Regions from separate parts of the Vibrio sp. JZG120 genome, predicted to be linked through region 1. Evidence: predicted binding sites of a transcription regulator. Region 1 holds the regulator's gene; each other region holds the start of a gene.

Region 1 (6,664 bases):
TCGGGCACTGCCAATCTTGATACTCATTTCCATCGGATTGTTTGCGGTAGGCTTGTACTATTCCTTCTGCTTTTACTTGTTGTTTGGCGTCAAAAAGCCAGACATAAGGATCGGTATCATCACTAAACGGCAGCTCTCCTTTTAAACCGAAAATACCTTCTCCGCGGACTTCACAGTAGACTTGCTCGGTTTTCAATAATTCGCACACGATATGCGCTTCTGCTGGGTTTTTAGCAATGAATATTTTCATTAAACACGTCCACTTACTAATTATGAGTTTTGCTGACTCGGTGTTGGCCTTACTTTATTCATAACCCATTTAGTGATGATTGGAAACAGCCCCAGTAACGCAAAAGAGGCCAATACCGCAGGTGAAATAATGCCTGACAGGCTTTCAATTGTTGCTAACTGAGTACCGGCGTTTAAGTAAACTGCAGTGCCTGGCAACATACCTACTTGGCTAGTAAGGTAAAATCGACCTACAGACATTGGCGTTAAGCCCATCAACAAGTTGATAAGAAAGAAAGGGAATACCGGAATGAGACGCAAGGAAAATAGATAAAATGCACCGTCTTTTTCGACACCTTGATTAATTGCGATTAACTTATTGCCAAACTTGTTTTGTACCCAGTCACGCAGCAAATATCGGCTGCTTAAAAATGCTAGTGTTGCACCCATAGTACTGGCGAAAGAAACCAGTAATAAGCTCGTCCAAAAACCAAATAGAGCCGCACCAAGTAATGTAACCACAGCTGCCCCAGGAATAGAAAAAGCGGTAATTGCAATGTAGGCAAAAAAGTAAATAGCTGCCGAAAAAACAAAGTTCTGATCGATGTATGTGGTCAGCGCTTCTTGTTGTGCTTTTGCATTTTCCAACGTTAAATACTGACTAAAGTTAACGCCTAAAAAGATAATGATCGCGACCAGGATTAGGCCTAATATCAGTTTCTTATTCATATTTATGATTCCAATTTGGGATATATGTAATAAGACAGAATGAAAGTCGAAAAAATTTCACAAAAAAACCGCAGATTAGACTGCGGTTTTACAAGATAGTTTTTAAGGCCGACTTTTATTGGAGGCCATTCATCAACTCATCTCGGCGAGCTTGAGGTACAACGCTCCAATGAGTACCGTTAATAGCACCTTCTAGTGCCCATAACAGCTCAATGTTGACGGTTGCAGAGTGCGTATCTCTTATCGCTTTATAAGCGTTAAGTGCACCTTCCTCTTCCAGTTTTTCTACTGACTCAATGCCTGCTTTTTTCAGCATGCGTTCAGTTGCCAGTCGTAAGTTAGGCAAATCTTTTAAGCGATTAGGCTTTGTAGTTGCTTGCTGTTCTTTTTCAAGCTTTGCCTTTTTCAACGATTGGTTAGCTACTTCGATTAAGCGTTCGCTAGACTCCCATAAATCGTTGGAAATTGCGTAGTACTTAGTAACGACTGGGAAGCCACGTTTTTTATAAACGTAAGGCTTTAGCCCTTGTTTCTCGAAGTCAGATGAAGTTTGTTGGTCTGCTCTTATATGAAGCTGATTATTTACAACTAGTGCAAACATTGTTTCATCAGCGAATAGTCCGAAGCCACCAAACATTGAGCGCGACTTGATATTACCAAGTGCCTCAAATAGCTTCATAGAGTCTTTGAGTATCGGTTTATCCATGTTTTGTTATCTCGGTGTAATTAATATTACGCCACCAAAAGTCAGGTCCGAGAGAGTAGCAAACATGCGCAAAAGCAATGTCATTACAGGGTAAAGTCATCGCTTGCACACTTGCCATCGGTAACCCCGCTACCTTCCATATAGTACTATGGTTCAGGCCGGAGGCTTTGCGTCCCACCCTTTCGAATGGTTTGCCCTGTGCGTGACAGAATGAGCATACTTCGTATATTGAATTAACATCACGTTTTACCCGTAAAAGTGTGATTCTGGTTCAATAAAAAGTGTCGACAAGCGCATATTTGTGCATATTTGAGAATAAGGCGGGATGATCTCGAGGTTGTGAGGGAGTGTGATTTACCTACATATAAAACAGAGACTTAGAGATTTTTTGTCTAACAAACCTAAGTCAGGGGAAAGTTATTTAGAGACAAAAAATAAGCGCCCTTTTAGAGCGCTTATTTGACATCGTTATATCTGGCGAATTTTAGTTCATTTTCTTCACGGTGTTTCGAATTACAAGCTCAGGTTGCATTTCGAAAATTCGCTTTTCGTGTTCTTTATCTTTGATTCGCTCAAGTAGGATCTCGAACGCATTTTTACCCACACGACGTTTAGGTTGGTGGATAGTGGTTAACGGTGGAGAGAAGTATTCCGCAAGCTCGATGTTGTCGTAGCCGATCACTGAAATATCATCAGGAACTTTGATACCGTTTTGTTGTAGGCGGCTCATTAGGCCCAGAGCCATTGTGTCGTTAAAACAGAATACCGCTGTCGGACGTTTGTCCATTGCTGTAATTTTATCTGCGACTAATACGGCCGTATCACATTCAAAGTTACCTTCAAGGATCCAATCTTCATTTACAGCTAGGTTTGCTTCGCTCATCGCGCGACGGAAACCTGCAATGCGCTCTTGGCAAGCAAGTTTTTCAAAATGACCGCTTAGACAAGCAATATCAGTATGGCCATTGTCGATCAGATGTTTGGTTGCGATGTAGCCACCTTCTTCTGAGTTATCCATGATCTTGTCCGCTTGTGAGCTTTCTGGACCCCAATCCATGACCACTTTAGGAATGTCGGCATGACGGTCAAGCATCTCTTTAAGCTCTTCGGTTAAGTCAGAACACATCACTAGGATGCCATCAACACGTTTTTCAGCCAGCATACGGATGTAATCGCGTTGTTTTTCGTAAATCCCACCCGTATTACACAGAATCAGAGTGTAGCCTTGGCGGTAACAGTAGCTCTCAACCCCGTCAATCACTTCTGAGAAGAATAGGTTGGTTGACTGCGTTACTAACATGCCAATAGTACGAGTTGAGTTGCACTTTAGGCTGCGTGCAACCGCACTTGGCGCGTAATTCAACTCGTCCACGGCTTTCATTACTTTTTCTTGCGTTGCTTCTGCAACGAAACGCGTTTTATTGATAACGTGCGAAACTGTCGTAGTGGAAACGCCGGCTAAGCGAGCAACGTCTTTTATAGTGGCCATAAATGGTGTCCTGTATCGAGCTACTGAAATATGTCGTGTTGGATGTACCTGATGCTCTAATGGTTTTACACCCAGCAATCTAAGGTTGGCGCTAAGTGTTTCGGCAGCGGTTGGTCCAAGTACGACAAAAGGGTACGTAGCAGCATCGGTCGATGAATTTTATCTTTTTTCTATCTGATGAGAAATTGCCATCAACCTGTTAAAAAACACAAAAACCGCTATATTTCAGCGGTTTACATATAAATCATATTTAATCGTTTGCGCTCACATTTTAGCCCTATGTGGACTGACTAGCAATGTTTTCAGCAAGAGATTTGTGTATTTGAAGTCACATTTTGACTGCTAAATAACCAAGCGTCTTTGAGCTAAGTTAAGGCAAACGAATAATATACCCAACTTACTTACATTCAGTTATTTCAGGTATACAGGAAGCCCGATAGGCGGGCTCCTTAAAAAATAGGCGGCAATTATTCCCCAATAAGGTAAGCGCTGTCTAGTTTACAAAATGCAACTAATAGTTTCGCGACGCTCGAGTAGAACCCAAATTCGTCGAATTGTTTACATTTGTCTGCAAACTGAGGTAACCAAGACATCAACTGTTGCTGGATAAAGTCGTTTTGTTTAACGAAGGCTTCTTCCATGTGTTTTTCTTGCTCAAGTTCGTTTGAGCGGATAATCATGTTGCCGAGAAAGTCGAGTTCAACGGCTAAGTGGTCCGCAGGCTCTTTTAGATTTTCATCTACTTGAACGCCAAATTCTGCCATCAACTTTTCCATTTCCTCGGCTGGCTTGTCATTCAGCAAACCTGATTCACCGATGTACATCGATGCGTAAGGAAGAGCGCCATATTTTTCTGTCTTCAAAAACAGTTCACAAAAGTCAGCAGCAAGCTCCAATTGAGCGTCTTCACGATCTTGCAATCGGTTTAGCGCATCAACGAGGCTATCAACGGCTGGTTTCAGCGACTCATTTTCACCTAAACCTGCTAGAAAACTGCGAATTTCAACACTGTGGTAGGCTTCCAGTTCTTTCTCTGTTAGCTCTTTTGCGAACAAGCTCGAAAACCACCAGTAAATTTCAGCGCGTTTTTCATTAAAAGCTTTCACTTCTTGCATTTTGGGCTCCTGAATGATGCTTCAAGTTGTGCATCACAAAGTCAATTAGGGATATCCCCTAAGTGTAATCAATTAAAATGAATAGCAGTAACTATAATTATTATGTTTTATGGTCAAAAATTAACGTTTATTAATAGCGATGGGTAAGCTTGTTTTGAATCAATAAAAACGCTAAATCTTGCTTTTTAATGTATCTATGACTAGAAATGTTACTAGTTATGAATAGAATACGTCTTGGATAATAAGAAGACAGAAAAGTGGTGTAAATGAGCTATCACGTATTAGTCGTAGAAGATGATGTTGTAACTCGTAGTAAGCTTGCGGGATATTTCCAAAATGAGGGTTACCAAGTCAGCGAAGCAGAGAGTGGCGCAGAAATGCGTGAGGTCCTGCAAGCGGGTGATGTAGACCTAATCATGCTGGATATCAACCTGCCGGGTGAAGACGGCCTGATGCTTACTCGTGAATTACGTAGCCAATCGGATATTGGTATCATATTAGTAACAGGACGCACGGATAGCATTGATAAAATCGTAGGCCTAGAAATGGGCGCTGACGATTATGTGACAAAACCTTTTGAACTGAGGGAGTTGTTGGTTCGCGTTAAAAACTTGCTGTGGCGTATTTCAGCAGCGCGTAGCGGTAGCGCGAAAGCGAACGAAACCAGTGAAGAACATATTGTACGTTTTGGAGAGTGGACATTCGACATTCAACGTCGTGCGCTGAGCCGTAACGGCGAACCCGTAAAATTGACCAAAGCAGAATACGAACTTTTGGTGGCGTTATCGTCTTACCCTAACCAGGTGTTAAGTCGCGAGCGTATTTTGAATATGATCAGCCACCGAGTTGATGCTCCCAATGATCGTACTATTGATGTTCTTATTCGACGTATGCGCGCAAAAATGGAGTTTGATCCAAAGAACCCACAAATTTTTGTGACGGTGCACGGCGAAGGCTATATGTTTGCTGGTGATTAAACTGAACAAACCTAAGTCTTAAAAAGAAAAAGGAGAGCTTCGGCTCTCCTTTTTTGTGGTTTCAATATAGTACTACTTTGCTTCAACCATTGGTGTTTGGCCGACAGTATCACGCAACCTTTGCCAAATGCTGCCCAAGTACTCATGCCAATAAAGCTCTGTTTGTTCTAAGTAACGCGCTTTAGGTGAGTATTTATCCCAAGGTTGACTGATTTCGCTAATAGCTAAGAAGTTGGTCGGGGCTGGGATTGGTTTAATGCCTGCTGCGTTGAACTCATACAATGCACGGCTCATGTGGCTTGCTGAAGTGACTAACACAATCTCCTTTTGTTGAACGAATGCAGCCGCTTGACGCGCCTCTTCCCACGTATCTTTCGCATCTTCTAATAAAATGATATCGGATTTCGCGACTCCCAACGCAAGGGCAACGTTCGCCATCATTCTCGCATGGCTAATTTCAGAACCGCCAGCATAGCCAGACAAAATTAATTTAGCACCTGGATACATTCTTAAAATACGAATGCCTTCAGTTAAGCGCATTAATGCTGCACGGCTTAACTGCGAGGTGGGTGGAATTTCGTCATCGATAACATGACCATTCCCTAAAACCATCACGTAGTCGATGGTGCCAGAAACTGGCAAAAAGGCTTTATGCTCTCGCTCTAATGGCATAAGAAGCTTGGTTGAAACAGGTTGGAAGGCAACAAGAAAAATGCCAACAAAAGAGAATAGAACAACGAAGCAGCCAGTTTTACGTTTTGTGGTAAAACTAATGAGAGCAAGACCCAACAAGCCTATCAGCAGCAATGCCGGAAGTGGCATAAGCAAGGCTGACACTACTTTTTTCAGCTCAAACATACATAAATAGTCCGAAAAAACATCAATTGATAATAAAAATGAGGGTACCCCTCTTTATTCCTGCTTTCCTTGTGCCAGAATAGCGGCACAATCCGTTATGATAACTCAGCAGAAGTGACAGAAGACCGCAATTTCGACGATATCGCCCACAAATTTGCAAAAAATATTTACGGCTCCGACAAAGGGGAGATCCGCCAAATCATTGTGTGGGAAGATTTTCTACAGATTCTAAGTGAATTAGATGCTGACCAGCAACCCCTAGAGGTGTTGGATGCTGGTGGTGGTTTGGCACAAATGTCGCAAAAGCTTGCTAAGCTCGGACATCGAATCGCTTTATGTGATCTATCTTCGGAAATGCTGCAGTTGGCTAAGCAGGATATTGAAAAAAACGGTTTGCTTGAGCAGTATCGCCTGATTCATTCGCCTGTCCAATCCATTGGTGAGCATATGGGTGAACAGGTGGATCTTGTTATGTTTCACGCCGTCATGGAGTGGTTGGTCGATCCTAAGGCCGCACTTGAAACGGTACTAGAACAAGTAAAGCCGGGAGGCATTGCATCAG
Region 2 (6,664 bases), on a different contig from region 1:
CCTTTTTTGTATCAGTCAAATGGTGATAAAAAGCCATTCTACCTCCGTCATTCTGAACAGCGAGGAACGAGCGTTATTGAGAATCAGTTTCCAACGTACTGATGATTTTTTGGGAAACGCTGAGTAAAAGAGTGTGCCTCAACAAGATTCCTGATCTCGCCTAGGCTCGTCGGAATGACGCGGTTTGGATATATTGAAAGGGACAAGTGTTGGTAGCCATCTCCTTATCACACACTCTTCGCTATATCTCATTCCAAACGCCAGACAAACAAAAAGGCCCTCAATTGAGGACCTTTAGTATATCAATGTTCAAAATAGACGAGTCGAGTTCTAGGAGAACACACGGAGTTTGCGCGAGCAAATGAGTATGTTCGACACCGAAATCGACTCATTCTATGAAGAACAGTTAGGCGTAAACCGGTAGACGCTTACAAATTTCGAGCACTTTCTGTTTAGTCGCTTCGATAACTTCTTCGTTGCCGATGTTATCTAGAACGTCACACATCCAGTTTGCTAGCTCTTTTGCATCTTCTTCAGTGAAGCCACGGCGAGTGATCGCTGGCGTACCTACACGGATACCAGACGTTACGAATGGGCTGCGTGGGTCATTTGGTACCGAGTTTTTGTTCACTGTGATGTTTGCTGCACCTAGTGCCGCGTCTGCGTCTTTACCAGTGATGTCTTTGTCGATCAGGTCCACAAGGAACAAATGGTTTTCTGTGCCGTTAGATACGATTTTGTAGCCACGCTCTTGGAATTGACCAACCATTTCTTTTGCGTTTTTCACTACGCGAGCTTGGTAAGCTTTGAACTCTGGCTCCATCGCTTCTTTGAACGCTACTGCTTTACCAGCGATAACGTGCATTAGAGGGCCACCTTGACCACCAGGGAACACTGCTGAGTTCAATTTCTTGTACATATCTTCGCCAGCATTTGACAAGATAAGACCACCGCGAGGACCTGCTAGTGTTTTGTGCGTCGTTGTTGTTACCACGTGAGCGTGTGGAACAGGTGTTGGGTATTCGCCTGCTGCGATAAGACCCGCTACGTGCGCCATATCAACGAAAAGGTAAGCATCTACTTTGTCCGCGATTTCACGCATGCGCTTCCAATCAACGATTTGCGAGTAAGCAGAGAAACCACCGATGATCATCTTAGGCTTGTGCTCAAGCGCTAGCTGTTCCATCTCGTCGTAGTTGATTTGACCCGCTTCATCGATACCGTAAGGGATAACGTTGTAGTGCTTACCAGAGAAGTTTACTGGAGAACCGTGAGTCAGGTGACCACCGTGCGCTAGGCTCATGCCTAGAACTGTATCGCCTGGGTTAAGAAGCGCCATGTAAACCGCGCTGTTTGCTTGAGAACCTGAGTGAGGCTGTACGTTCGCGTATTCACAACCGAACAGTTTGCATGCACGGTCGATAGCAAGTTGTTCCGCTTTATCTACGTACTCACAACCGCCGTAGTAACGCTTGCCTGGGTAGCCTTCAGCGTATTTGTTCGTTAGCTGAGAACCTTGCGCTTCCATTACACGTGGGCTTGTGTAGTTTTCAGAAGCGATAAGTTCAATGTGTTCTTCCTGGCGAAGAGTTTCTTCCTGGATAGCTGCGAACAGTTCCGCATCGTAATCTGCGATGTTCATATCACGCTTAAGCATCTGTATCTCCTGACTCAGATTAGTACTGAAAGTTGCAAAAAAACTGTTGAATGACCCTACGCAAACGTTTTCGTCACCCTAATGGCGCGCATTCTACATAATTTGATCTGGGTCATAAAGAGAAATTTACAATTTTTCTCATGCAGTTTTTTCATGATGGCAAGCAATCTGTATCACGCCCGCATTGCAATTGCATAACGACGATCTACTGCCTGTCAATTTTGTGCTTTACACCCTGTAAAACAGCAATTACATAGGTTTACCGTAAATTTTACCCTCTAGCTACCGAAAAGATCATCTTTTTACTACTATGCACGCCTTATTTATCACTAATGACTGCAACATTGATGGAAAAACACTCATTAAAAGAAGACTGGATAGCGATTCTCACGGGTACCTTTTTGGTAGCTCAAGGCGTTTTCTTTCTCCAATCCGCAAACCTCCTAACAGGGGGGACGACAGGATTGGCTCTGCTTATTAGCCAATTTACACCTTTTACGTTTGGTGTGCTGTACTTTTTAGCAAACAGTCCCTTTTACTTGCTAGCATGGAAACGCTTCGGCCGTCATTTCGCCATTAATAGTGCCATTTCTGGCGCTTTGGTTTCTATCTTTGCCGATCATCTTTATTTGCTAATCTCGCTCGAATCGGTAAATGAAGTTTATTGTGCCGTCGCAGGTGGGCTTTTAATGGGACTCGGTATGCTGATCTTGTTCCGACATCGCTCCAGCTTAGGTGGCTTTAACGTGCTGTGTTTATTTATTCAGGACAAATTTGGCATTTCAGTTGGCAAAAGCCAAATGGCAATCGATGCGTGCATCCTGTTTGCGTCATTCTTCTTTGTCACTCCAGAAGTAATTGGTCTTTCGATTTTGGGCGCGTTTGCACTGAATGTCGTGTTAGCGATGAACCACAAGCCTCATCGCTATTCCGTGACCTACGGTTCATAAACTTTTGATGATAATTGGAGCGCAATTTATAAGATTTCGCGCTCCAATCGCTATATAATATTTCGCCATTTCCAAATAACGCGGTGCGGTATGCGCGATTTTTTGCAACAAGCCAAACAAACTCACAGTTGTATTGCGATTGGCGAGTTGGTCTATAATCCGAAGACACAAACTCTTCATCAAGACACTGTCGCGATTGATCTCGAACCTCGTACCATTGAGTTATTAGAGCTGCTGCTAACACGCGTGGGACATCCGCTCTCTGCCGATACCATTATCGAAACCATTTGGCAGAGCAAATTCATCTCTAAGAATGTACTCACTAACCGCATTAGCACCTTACGTGCGCTGCTACAACAGCATCTCCCCGAGTACGATGCGACTAAGCTCTTGGTCACTTATCCTCGCAAAGGTTACTTTCTAAACCCAGCGAATATCCGTTTAGTGCCACCAGCGAAAAACCATCGACGTGCTATTACAGCTCAAGTTGCGAACCGTAAGAACATCAAGCTGATTTTGGCTTATAGCTTATGTGCCGTACTTGTGGTTTGTAGCGTGACGCTCGCAAGCTTGTTATGGCAACGCCAAGAGATTTCAACGCAGCAAACACGTCATCAGTTACTTATCCCCAAAGTCGAGTTGCTGCTCAACCGTGTCGATGCGATTGGCTCCCAAGCAAGAAAATATCGCATACTGGTCAAAGCCATCTTGCTGCAACAACAGGTCGAATATCCATACACCGACATCGCCAACCAAGACGCTCCCAGTTACTTTCTTGATCCTATCGGTCATACGCCGTATTTCCCTGGCGCGCGAAACATGCAGACCAGTGATTACGAACTCAACATAGAGTTAAAAGACGGCGCAGAGCAAGGCACCTTGAAAGCTCAGATGAACCTTATTTATCCTGCGACAGGGAAACTGGCGTTTCGCAACGAATACACACTGCGCTTATCCGACCTACAATCGGATATCTTCCAAATTCACTCAGATGTCGCGCAATACTTCAACTTGCCTGCACCTTCGGCAAGCACATGGCAGCTGTCAGACGTTCACCAAAAAATGCTGTTTGAGAATGTCTTTTCTAACCAACCTCTCCAACAAGCTGATGAGTTTGCAGCGATCACAACCGCAAGGCATCTCGCTTTGTACGAGCAAGAACCTCAAAAGCTGGAAGCGTATTTGACGCAAGTGCAGTCGTCGTTCGATGTTTTGCCAGATGAGCTAAGCCTCTGGTTGGGCGTATTGCATTTCAAACTAGGTAACCTAGACCGAGCAAAAGTTCTGCTGACCACTCCAGATGGCGACTCACGTATTCAAAACGCGCTGATTTATACGTTTGTGTCTCACATCGCTTATAAACAAAACAAACTCGAACAGTTCCGTCTCAACTACATGGAATCACTGGTGGCACTGCTGCGCGTTTTACCTTCCGAGACATTGTTTGAACGTCTTTCTCAATCTGAATCGAAAGAAACTTGCCTTCAACCATGGAAAACGTTGCATGTCAGTTTGACCGATCAAGAAATTATCAGCCGATGGAAAGCGCTCATCAACGAGTATTGCACCAACGTAGCTAACGAAATAAGCCCAAATAAAACAAAGACCTAAACATAAAATTAAGCTTTCGTTAAGCCCTATTAGCTTTTGTTTTTTGCCCTTTTTAGCTCATTAAACTTAGCATGCTCGCATTCAAGCAACGGCCCAACATGAAGCGGCCTAATCAATCAGGAATGTAAACCATGCTAAACAAAATGACGCTTATCGCAGCAGCAACTCTGGCTCTTTACGGCTGTGGCGGTGGTTCATCTTCTGGCAGTGCTAATCCAAACAAAGTGCCTCAAGAAAGTTTCGACATCGCGATTCAAAACTCAATCTTCGCTCCCACGCCAAGCACACAACTAAACTACGCGTTTAGCCTGGATGGCCAACCTGAAGGCGAGATGAAACTGAGTTTCCAAGCGATGGATAACGAGCAATTGTTGGCAGCATTGGCACAAATCCCAAACAGCGAAGCAATGGTCCAGTTGGTTAATGACTTGGTGAACTACGGCGCCAAACAGTTCTACTATTCTGACGAACAGTACAACGACGATGAAGAGGGCAATACGCTTTATTTTGCAGGCTCTGATGGCGCACTTCATGAAGTCACCGATGCTTATTCCATTAACCAGCAGTTTGTTGCCATGCTGATGCACAGCAGCCCTATTTTCCGTCTCAACGGTGACGACGTAAAAGAGAAAAGCCCGAACATTGATATCGGTGAAGAGACCATATCTCTGCAAACCACTCTAACAGGCTACGCAGTTCACAACCTACTAGACAGTTTTGAAGATCATGAGTGGGTGCAAAACCTGCCAATGACAGCATCTTGCCAAGTGGTTTGGCAACAGCAAATCCGAGAGACTGGCGTACGTAAAACGTTCTCGATTTCAAGCAAGAAAATTGAAGCGGCGTACCTGACGGAAGAAAATACTTACAACCTAAACTGCGATGATATGGACTCAATGGAGTTCGCCACTTCGGCAGAACGTTGGTTTAACCCGAGCTTAGGTCTGATTGAGCAAATCGAGCTGCTAAAAGTACAACAAGTACAAATCAATGAAGAGAAAGTGCTGCTAACAGCAATTGAAACAAAATAAGCCTGTACTCCACAAGTATCTCGCATCTCAATAAAAAAGGCTTTGGGGAGCACACCAAAGCCTTTATCTCGAACATCAATCTTAGGGGGTGACACCCGAGTTTATTCTTCTATCAATAAAATACGAGTTTCGTAAGGTCGTAATACTTGATGGTTTGACGCGACTGCACTCGCTGAGTTTTGATAGTTGGATAGCAAGTTTTTCGCTTTATTCATATCAAAACGCTCTGGCAGAACGCATTCCACCTCTTCAGCGTAGTAGTTGTTGATACACAGCAGCGTTTGTTTGTCGTTCTGGCGAGCGTAAGCAAAAATGCGTTGATGCTCTGGCAATAAATCTTCATAACGGCCATCGGTGATCACCGGAACCTGTTTACGTAGCTCAATCAAACGTTTGTAGAAGTAGAACACCGAGTTCAAATCAGCAACCGCTGCTTCTGCGTTGATTTCAGAGTAATTCTGCGCCACTTCAAGCCACGGTGTGCCTTCGGTAAAACCAGCGTGCTTTTGGCTATTCCATTGCATTGGCGTACGTGAGTTATCACGCGACTTCTGCGCCAAAATCGCCATCATCTCCTCGTGTGATACACCATCGCGGTTAACCATGATGTCGTACATGTTGGTGCTTTCTACGTCGCGGTACTGGCTGATCTCAGTGTAACCTGGGTTGGTCATGCCAATCTCTTCCCCTTGGTAAACATAAGGTGTGCCTTGCATCATGTGCACTGATGCCGCAAGCATCTTGGCAGATTCAACACGGTATTGCTCGTCGTTACCTAATCGGCTCACAACGCGTGGCTGGTCGTGGTTACACCAGAACAACGCCCCCCACCCTTTGCCATTTAAGCCCGTTTGCCAATGGTTGAAGATCTGCTTTAACTGAATGAAATCAAAAGGCGCTTTAGTCCATTTTTCACCATTCGGATAATCGACTTTCAGATGATGAAAGTTGAACACCATGGATAGCTCTTTGCCGTCTAGCGAAGAGTATTGCTGGCAGTGCTCTAACGTGGTGGAAGACATTTCACCCACCGTCACGCTGCCGTATTTTTGAAACACGGCTTCGCTGATTTCTTGCAGATATTCGTGCACGCGAGGACCATCAGTATAGAAACGACGGCCATCGCCAATATCATCGCTTGGGAAATCTTGTTGTTTAGAAATCAGGTTGATGACATCAAGACGGAAACCATCCACGCCTTTGTCTGCCCAGAAGCTGATGACTTCTTTGACTTCTTCGCGCACCACTGGGTTTTCCCAGTTCAAATCCGCCTGCTCTTTAGCAAAAAGGTGCAAGTAGTACTGCCCTGTCGCTTCATCCAATTCCCAAGCATTGCCTCCAAACTTCGATTGCCAGTTGTTGGGCTCTACGCCATCAACCGGATCTTTCCAGATGTAGTAATCACGGTAAGGGCT
Region 3 (6,664 bases), on a different contig from region 1:
GAGAAACTTTTTCTTGCAAAAATTCGACAGTCTTTGCGATCTCATTGTCAGAAAGGTGTAAAACTGACAATGTAAAACTGCTACCTTTAAGGTCTGGTGAATGGGTCATCGTGGACTTCTTGCCTTTATTGAAAGAGCGTTGCCTTAAACTAGGTCTGTCATGTTATATTTCATCCTTTGACGCAGCAAGTTCTCTCGTGGGCAAATAGGTGAATTAATCTCAAATTTGCTATTAAGTTTGCGAGAATTTGACGTTTTCAACCTAATCCGCACTCAACGCGGCTAAATCAGCATAAAAGGCGTGTCATGCTTTGTTCTATTTATAAAAGCTCGAAAAAAGAAGGTACTTATCTCTATATTCCGAAAAAGGATGATTTTTCACAGGTTCCTGACACCTTAATGCAGATGTTCGGTAAGCCTATCGCTGTTATGACGATTAAACTTGATGGCCGTAAATTGGCACAAGTTGATATCGAAAAAGTGAAGGCTTCATTGCAAAATGATGGCTTCTTTTTGCAGGTTCCGCCTCCGCCGGAGAACCTACTAGAAAAGTACAAAGAACAAAAAGCCCAGCAGAAAGGCGAATAACGTCATCGTTTTTCATCTGGGATTTCTGCCTTGCTCAAGGAGGGCAATATGAAAAAAATACTGGCTACCATGCTTAGCGTTGGTGTGTGTACCTCGGCTTTTGCAAGTAGCGAGGGTTTCGATGAATACTTGAATAAGCTGCGTGCTGAAGCGCGTGATAAAGGTATCTCAGAGCAGGTCATTAGTGCTGCTTTTGCTAATGTTGAGTACAAGCCTCGAGCAGTAAAAGCGGACCGAAACCAGCCAGAGAAGAAACTGACGTTGGATGAATACATTCCTCGCGCGGTGCCTGAATGGAAGGTGAAGCAAGCAAGACAACTCTATAAAGAGCATTACACCGAGCTAAAGCGTATAGGCGATGAGTACGGTGTGCAGCCTCGCTTTATCGTGGCGCTGTGGGGTGTAGAAAGTAACTTTGGTAAATTTACGGGTAACTTCAAAGTGATTGACGCGTTGTCGACAATGGCATTTGAAGGTCGTCGTGAAGAGTTTTTCCGTAAAGAGACCATGTCGGCATTGCAGATCCTCGATCAAGGCCATATCGAGCTAGATAATTTTAAAGGTTCTTGGGCTGGTGCGATGGGACAGTGTCAATTTATGCCAAGCTCTTTCCTACGTTTTGCCGCTGACGGCAACGGGGATGGTAAAAAAGACATTTGGCAATCTGAAGTCGACGTATTTGCATCAACCGCTAACTATTTGAGCAAGTCCGGCTGGGATGACAAATATACTTGGGGTCGCCAAGTGAAAGTTCCTAAAGGCATTGATCGCAGCTTAGAAGGGCGCACAGCTGAAAAAGGTAAATACCTTCAGGAGTGGAGCAAACTTGGCATCACAAAATACGACGGTAGTCCGTTGCCAAAACTGGATGAAGACATCAAAGCATGGTTGATCATGCCGGACGACGAAAATGGTCGTACGTATCTGGTTTACAATAACTACAACGTACTGATGAAGTGGAACCGCTCTTACTACTTCGCACTCGCCGTGAGTCACTTGGCTGACCGAATCAAATACTGAGCTGTTATCAAATAATCACTTGGCATCCAGTATTCAATATGAGGGCTCTTCGGAGTCCTTTGTTTTTCCTATAATCAAATCGAGGTAAAGCGTGTTATCTGAACGTGCCGCACAAATGGTGATTTTCTCCGCTCTTCTTAAACATAAAAGCTTCACAGCGGCTGCAAAGAGCTTAGGCGTGTCGGTGTCTCATGTGAGTAAGCAGTTGAGTCAGCTAGAAGCGTCTCTTGGTATCAAGCTTGTTCAACGCACTACGCGAAGCTTTACGCCGACTGAGGCAGGGAAAACCTTTTTTCATCACTGTGAGCAAGTGGTACAAGCGGTGAGCAGCGCCACATTAGAGATGGAGACCCAGCGGGATGAAGTGGCAGGTTTGGTACGTCTTGGATTGTCGCAATCATTTGGTACCTTACACATTATCCCAGCGATTCAAGAGTTACGCGAACTTTATCCTCAACTTCAAGTGGAAGTACATCTGTTTGACTATAAGGTCGATATGTTAGCCGAAGGGCTCGATTTATGGGTAACCAACAACGAGCATTTACCTGAAGGCTACATTGCGCAGCGTTTGACGGATTGCCAGTTTGTTGTAGCGGCATCACCAGATTACTTATTGAAACATGATACGCCAACAGAGCCGGATGATTTGTCTTCTCATAACTGCCTTATATACAGAAGCTGGGAGCGCGACTATACGGGGTGGGCGTTTACCAAAGATCAGCAAGAATTGAACGTAAAAGTCTCGGGTAACTATTCAGTGGATCTGGCTGAAGCCGTTCGGGATGCAGCCATTGCAGGTTGGGGCATTGCCTACCTTGCCACTTACTTACTGGGTGATGAGTTTAGAACGGGTAAGTTAATACAGTTGTTACCGGACTGGAAAGCAAGCCAGTCGATGCCGTTTTATGCGGTGTATCCAAGCCGCCAACATATGCCCAAAAAAATATCCGCAGTGATTAACTTCATCAAACAGAAGATCGGTAACCCGTGTCATTGGGATCAACGTCTAGCGCCTTACATATCTATTCCTAAGTAACAGGATCAATGACGTTATTGAACGGCACATAAGGTGATTCACTTCACAAAAATTTTTCCAGAACTAGAAACATCTTTTCCATATAGAAATAATAAAAATAAGCAAACGTTTATATTTATATAATTCAATGCCTTATAATTAAGGTCAATTATTGGGCGCTTAAACTTTTCACACTGTTAACATCCTCAACTTGCAGCATTTTGAGTCCGCTATACAATCCGGTGCCTTCCATATCCCCCTTCTGTCGGATTCATTTTATGAACTCAATTATTGGTATCGTAGCCATACTATTCGTAGCATGGCTACTTTCTACAAATAGAAAAAATATAAAGCTGAGAACAGTGTCGTTTGCGTTTGCTTTGCAGGTACTGTTTGCGTTGTTGGTTTTATATGTACCAGCAGGACGAGATGCGCTGAATTCAGTGAGCAGCGTAGTGTCGAATTTGATCAACTATGGTCAAGAGGGCATTGCGTTTTTATTCGGTAATTTGGCGACAGGGGGCTTCACCTTTGCGATCAATGTTCTGGGTATCATCGTTTTCTTTTCCTCTCTTATCTCAGGTCTTTATCACATTGGTGTGATGCCAAAAATCATCAACTTTATCGGTGGCGGTATTCAAAAGCTGCTGGGTATCGGTCGTGCGGAGTCTTTGTCTGCAACGGCGAATATTTTTGTTGGCACCATTGAAGCGCCATTGATGGTAAAGCCATACCTAAAGCACATGACCGACTCGCAGTTCTTTGCGGTGATGACAGGTGGTTTGGCTTCTGTTGCTGGTGGAACGTTGGTCGGTTACGCGTCACTGGGCGTTGACCTTAACTACCTGATCGCTGCTGCATTTATGTCGGCACCTGCGGGCTTGCTGATGGCAAAAATTTTAATGCCAGAAGATACGGATAAAGCAGCAGATATCGACATTAGCCAAGTTGAAATTCCACGTGCAACCAACGTAGTAGAAGCATTAGCCGATGGTGCAATGGCGGGTGTACGCATTGCTGTATCGGTAGGTGGTACGCTATTGGCTTTCATCAGTGTCATTGCAATGTTAAACGGCATGCTAGGTTGGATTGGTGATCTTGTTGGGACGCCACTAAGCTTCGAGCTGATCCTAGGTTATGTATTCGCACCTGTCGCTTGGTTATTAGGTGTACCATGGCAAGAAGCAACCACAGCAGGCTCGCTGATTGGTAATAAGATTGTGGTGAATGAGTTCGTCGCTTTCATCCAGCTTGCAGAAGTGAAATCTCAACTTAGTGAACACTCACAAGCAATCGTGACGTTTGCTTTGTGTGGCTTTGCAAACATCTCAAGCATGGCGATGCTGATTGGTGGGTTGGGCTCATTGGTACCTGAAAAGCGTGCATTTGTTTCTAAACATGGTTTCCGTGCGATTATCGCTGGTGTCATGGCGAACTTAATGAGCGCTTCGATTGCGGGCGTGATTTTAAGCCTGTAATTGAAAGAGATACCTAAAATTAGCAAAAAGGCCCCTTGCGGAGCCTTTTTCGTATCTGAAGTTTACGTTATTTGTCTGTGTGGAACTGCTCGCAAGCGAGCATCGTGTTCTCAATTAAGCTTGCGACGGTCATTGGGCCAACACCACCAGGGACAGGAGTAATAAAGCTCGCACTTTCACGTGCTTTATCGTATTCCACGTCGCCAACTAGCTTGCCTGAATCAAGACGGTTAATGCCGACATCGATAACCACTGCACCTTTCTTAATCCACTCTCCAGGGATGAAGTTTGGCTTACCAACCGCAACTACGACAACGTCAGCTTGACGCACATGACTCTCTAGGTCTTTGGTAAAACGGTGACATGTTGTCGTTGTACAGCCCGCAAGCAGCAGCTCAAGTGTCATAGGACGGCCAACAATGTTTGATGCACCAACCACAACAGCATGTTTGCCACGAAGCTCTATGTTGTAACGGTCTAGTAGGGTAATGATGCCCTTTGGCGTGCAAGAGCGAAGCTTTGGAATACGTTGTGCAAGACGACCAACGTTGTAAGGGTGGAAGCCATCCACGTCTTTCTCTGGGTGAATGCGCTCTAAAACATGTGTTGTGTCGATGCCCGCAGGAAGGGGTAATTGCACTAGAATGCCGTCAATTTCATCATCGTTGTTTAATTCATCAATCAGCGCTAGTAACTCTTCTTCTGAGCTAGACGCAGGAAGGTCAAAAGACTTAGAAACAAACCCAACTTCTTCACATGCGCGGCGTTTGCTACCGACATAAACCTGAGAAGCAGGATCTTCACCAACTAGAACCACTGCTAAACCAGGAGCACGTAGCCCAGCTTCAACACGTGCTTTAACACGTGCAGCCACTTCGGAGCGAACAGTTTGGGAAATGAGAGTTCCGTCTATATTTTGAGCAGTCATGACTTTCCTTATAAATTAAGAAGGCAAATTATCTGCGGCGCATTGTCGCAGAATTTCTTATTAACATCCATACGCAAACGTTTGCTTTGTGGTGTTTTTGAACATTAAGCGTTTTGATGGACTTTTTTTAGGCATTCAGATCAGAATGTTATGAAAACCCGTTGATTTACCCGTTTGAACTCGTATAATCCTGTCCCTGTAGCGCGCCCTTAGCTCAGCTGGATAGAGCACGTCCCTTCTAAGGATGTGGTCATTGGTTCGAATCCAATAGGGCGTGCCATTTATTCAAAAGCCCCGATAACTCTTTGAGTTGTCGGGGCTTTGTCGATCTTGTCTCAAATGTATTAACTTAGCTCTGTTACATGAGCTTTATTTTGATGCTTAAACTCATGAAAAAAATAATTTTTACTGCATTGATTGTTACTCTTTTAAGTGGGTGTGTCACACGCAAAGTTCGTGTTTTACCCCAAGCTATAAATATTACCCCAATTACTGATATTGCAATTAAAAACCTTAATTGCAGAATGGTTGACTCTTACACGATCGAGGATGTTCATCCAAACAATGTAGATCGTATACTTAAGAATCAAACTTACGCATCTGGTGGAAACCGGTACCATATCGCAACTGTTCTAGATACTAGCCGTGGACGCCCATCTAGTGTTGTTGCGGAGCTTTATGACTGCCAGGTTGCCAAAATCAGTTTAGAAGCTGAGAAAGTTAAATTACTACCTGGTGCAAATGAAGTTCAACCCATCTCGTTTGCAGAAGTCGAAAACAATGAGTGCAAAGTGATTGGAAACAAAGTTGTATCAGAAAGCCAGAAAGGCTCTCTTTTTGATGAGTTGTCTAACCAAGTCTACATGGCGGGTGGTAATCGATATCATGTGACTAATATTATTGAGTCTGAAGGACAAACTCCAACATCTGTTTCTGCTGATATCTATCGTTGCAAGCACCGTTCAGTTGCCTTCAACTAACAAAAAAGCGCTGGTTAACCAGCGCTTTTGCATTTATTAAGGGCATTACATCTTTTTAAAGATGATGGAGGTGTTGATGCCGCCAAAGGCGAAGTTGTTACTCATCAAATATTTCACGTCCAGCTCTCGGCCTTGTCCGGCGATGTAGTCTAAATCACCACATTGCTCGTCGAGGTTTTTTAGGTTGAGCGTTGGGTTGAACCAGCCTGTGTGCATCATTTCTAAACCTAGCCACGCTTCAATCGCGCCACAGGCGCCTAGTGTGTGGCCAAAGTAGCTCTTGAGTGAACTTATTGGCACTTTGCCCAGAGCATTCGCTGTTGCGTTGCTTTCCGCAATATCGCCGCGGTCGGTGGCAGTGCCGTGAGCAGATACATAGTCGATCTTCTCAGCTGGAATGCCCGCGTTTTGCAAAGCCATTTCCATACAGATTTGCATGGTTTCCATCTGTGGTTGAGTGACGTGTGCGGCATCACAGTTGCTGGCAAAACCGATGATTTCTGCATAGATTTTCGCGCCACGAGCGACGGCGTGTTCGTACTCTTCCAGAACCAGCGTTCCCGCACCTTCACCAATCACCAAACCATCGCGATCGGAGTCATAAGGTCTTGGTGTGCTTTTCGGGTCTTCATTTTTCAGACTGGTGGCAAAAAGG

The links. The regulator PurR, encoded in region 1, represses purine synthesis genes. The targets are predictions, from matches to a motif close to TNANGNAAACGTTTNCNTNA.
Region 2: glyA (serine hydroxymethyltransferase) is a predicted target of PurR. The motif match lies at 1,714-1,733, and genes of this name have one in related genera.
Region 3: ACWPOD_RS19290 (NupC/NupG family nucleoside CNT transporter) is a predicted target of PurR. The motif match lies at 2,742-2,761, and genes of this name have one in related genera.

The regions. Positions count from the first base shown of each region.
Region 1 is NZ_JBSRRK010000004.1:583,018-589,681, reverse strand. It holds gene ACWPOD_RS11090 (hypothetical protein) at 1-250, opposite strand, end outside; gene ACWPOD_RS11085 (TVP38/TMEM64 family protein) at 271-957, opposite strand; gene ACWPOD_RS11080 (TfoX/Sxy family DNA transformation protein) at 1,073-1,663, opposite strand; cyclic di-GMP riboswitch class I at 1,780-1,869, opposite strand; gene purR (HTH-type transcriptional repressor PurR) at 2,148-3,152, opposite strand; gene torD (molecular chaperone TorD) at 3,620-4,267, opposite strand; gene torR (two-component system response regulator TorR) at 4,534-5,244, shown strand; gene elyC (envelope biogenesis factor ElyC) at 5,317-6,102, opposite strand; gene cmoM (tRNA uridine 5-oxyacetic acid(34) methyltransferase CmoM) at 6,217-6,664, shown strand, end outside.
Region 2 is NZ_JBSRRK010000010.1:163,926-170,589, reverse strand. It holds gene glyA (serine hydroxymethyltransferase) at 407-1,657, opposite strand; gene ACWPOD_RS18770 (YitT family protein) at 2,005-2,607, shown strand; gene ACWPOD_RS18765 (winged helix-turn-helix domain-containing protein) at 2,698-4,218, shown strand; gene ACWPOD_RS18760 (hypothetical protein) at 4,350-5,249, shown strand; gene treC (alpha,alpha-phosphotrehalase) at 5,351-6,664, opposite strand, start outside.
Region 3 is NZ_JBSRRK010000011.1:81,823-88,486, forward strand. It holds gene minC (septum site-determining protein MinC) at 1-109, opposite strand, end outside; gene ACWPOD_RS19275 (YcgL domain-containing protein) at 307-588, shown strand; gene ACWPOD_RS19280 (lytic murein transglycosylase) at 637-1,608, shown strand; gene ACWPOD_RS19285 (LysR family transcriptional regulator) at 1,700-2,644, shown strand; gene ACWPOD_RS19290 (NupC/NupG family nucleoside CNT transporter) at 2,902-4,101, shown strand; gene folD (bifunctional methylenetetrahydrofolate dehydrogenase/methenyltetrahydrofolate cyclohydrolase FolD) at 4,169-5,029, opposite strand; tRNA gene ACWPOD_RS19300 (tRNA-Arg) at 5,233-5,309, shown strand; gene ACWPOD_RS19305 (membrane lipoprotein lipid attachment site-containing protein) at 5,419-6,009, shown strand; gene ACWPOD_RS19310 (beta-ketoacyl-ACP synthase) at 6,055-6,664, opposite strand, start outside.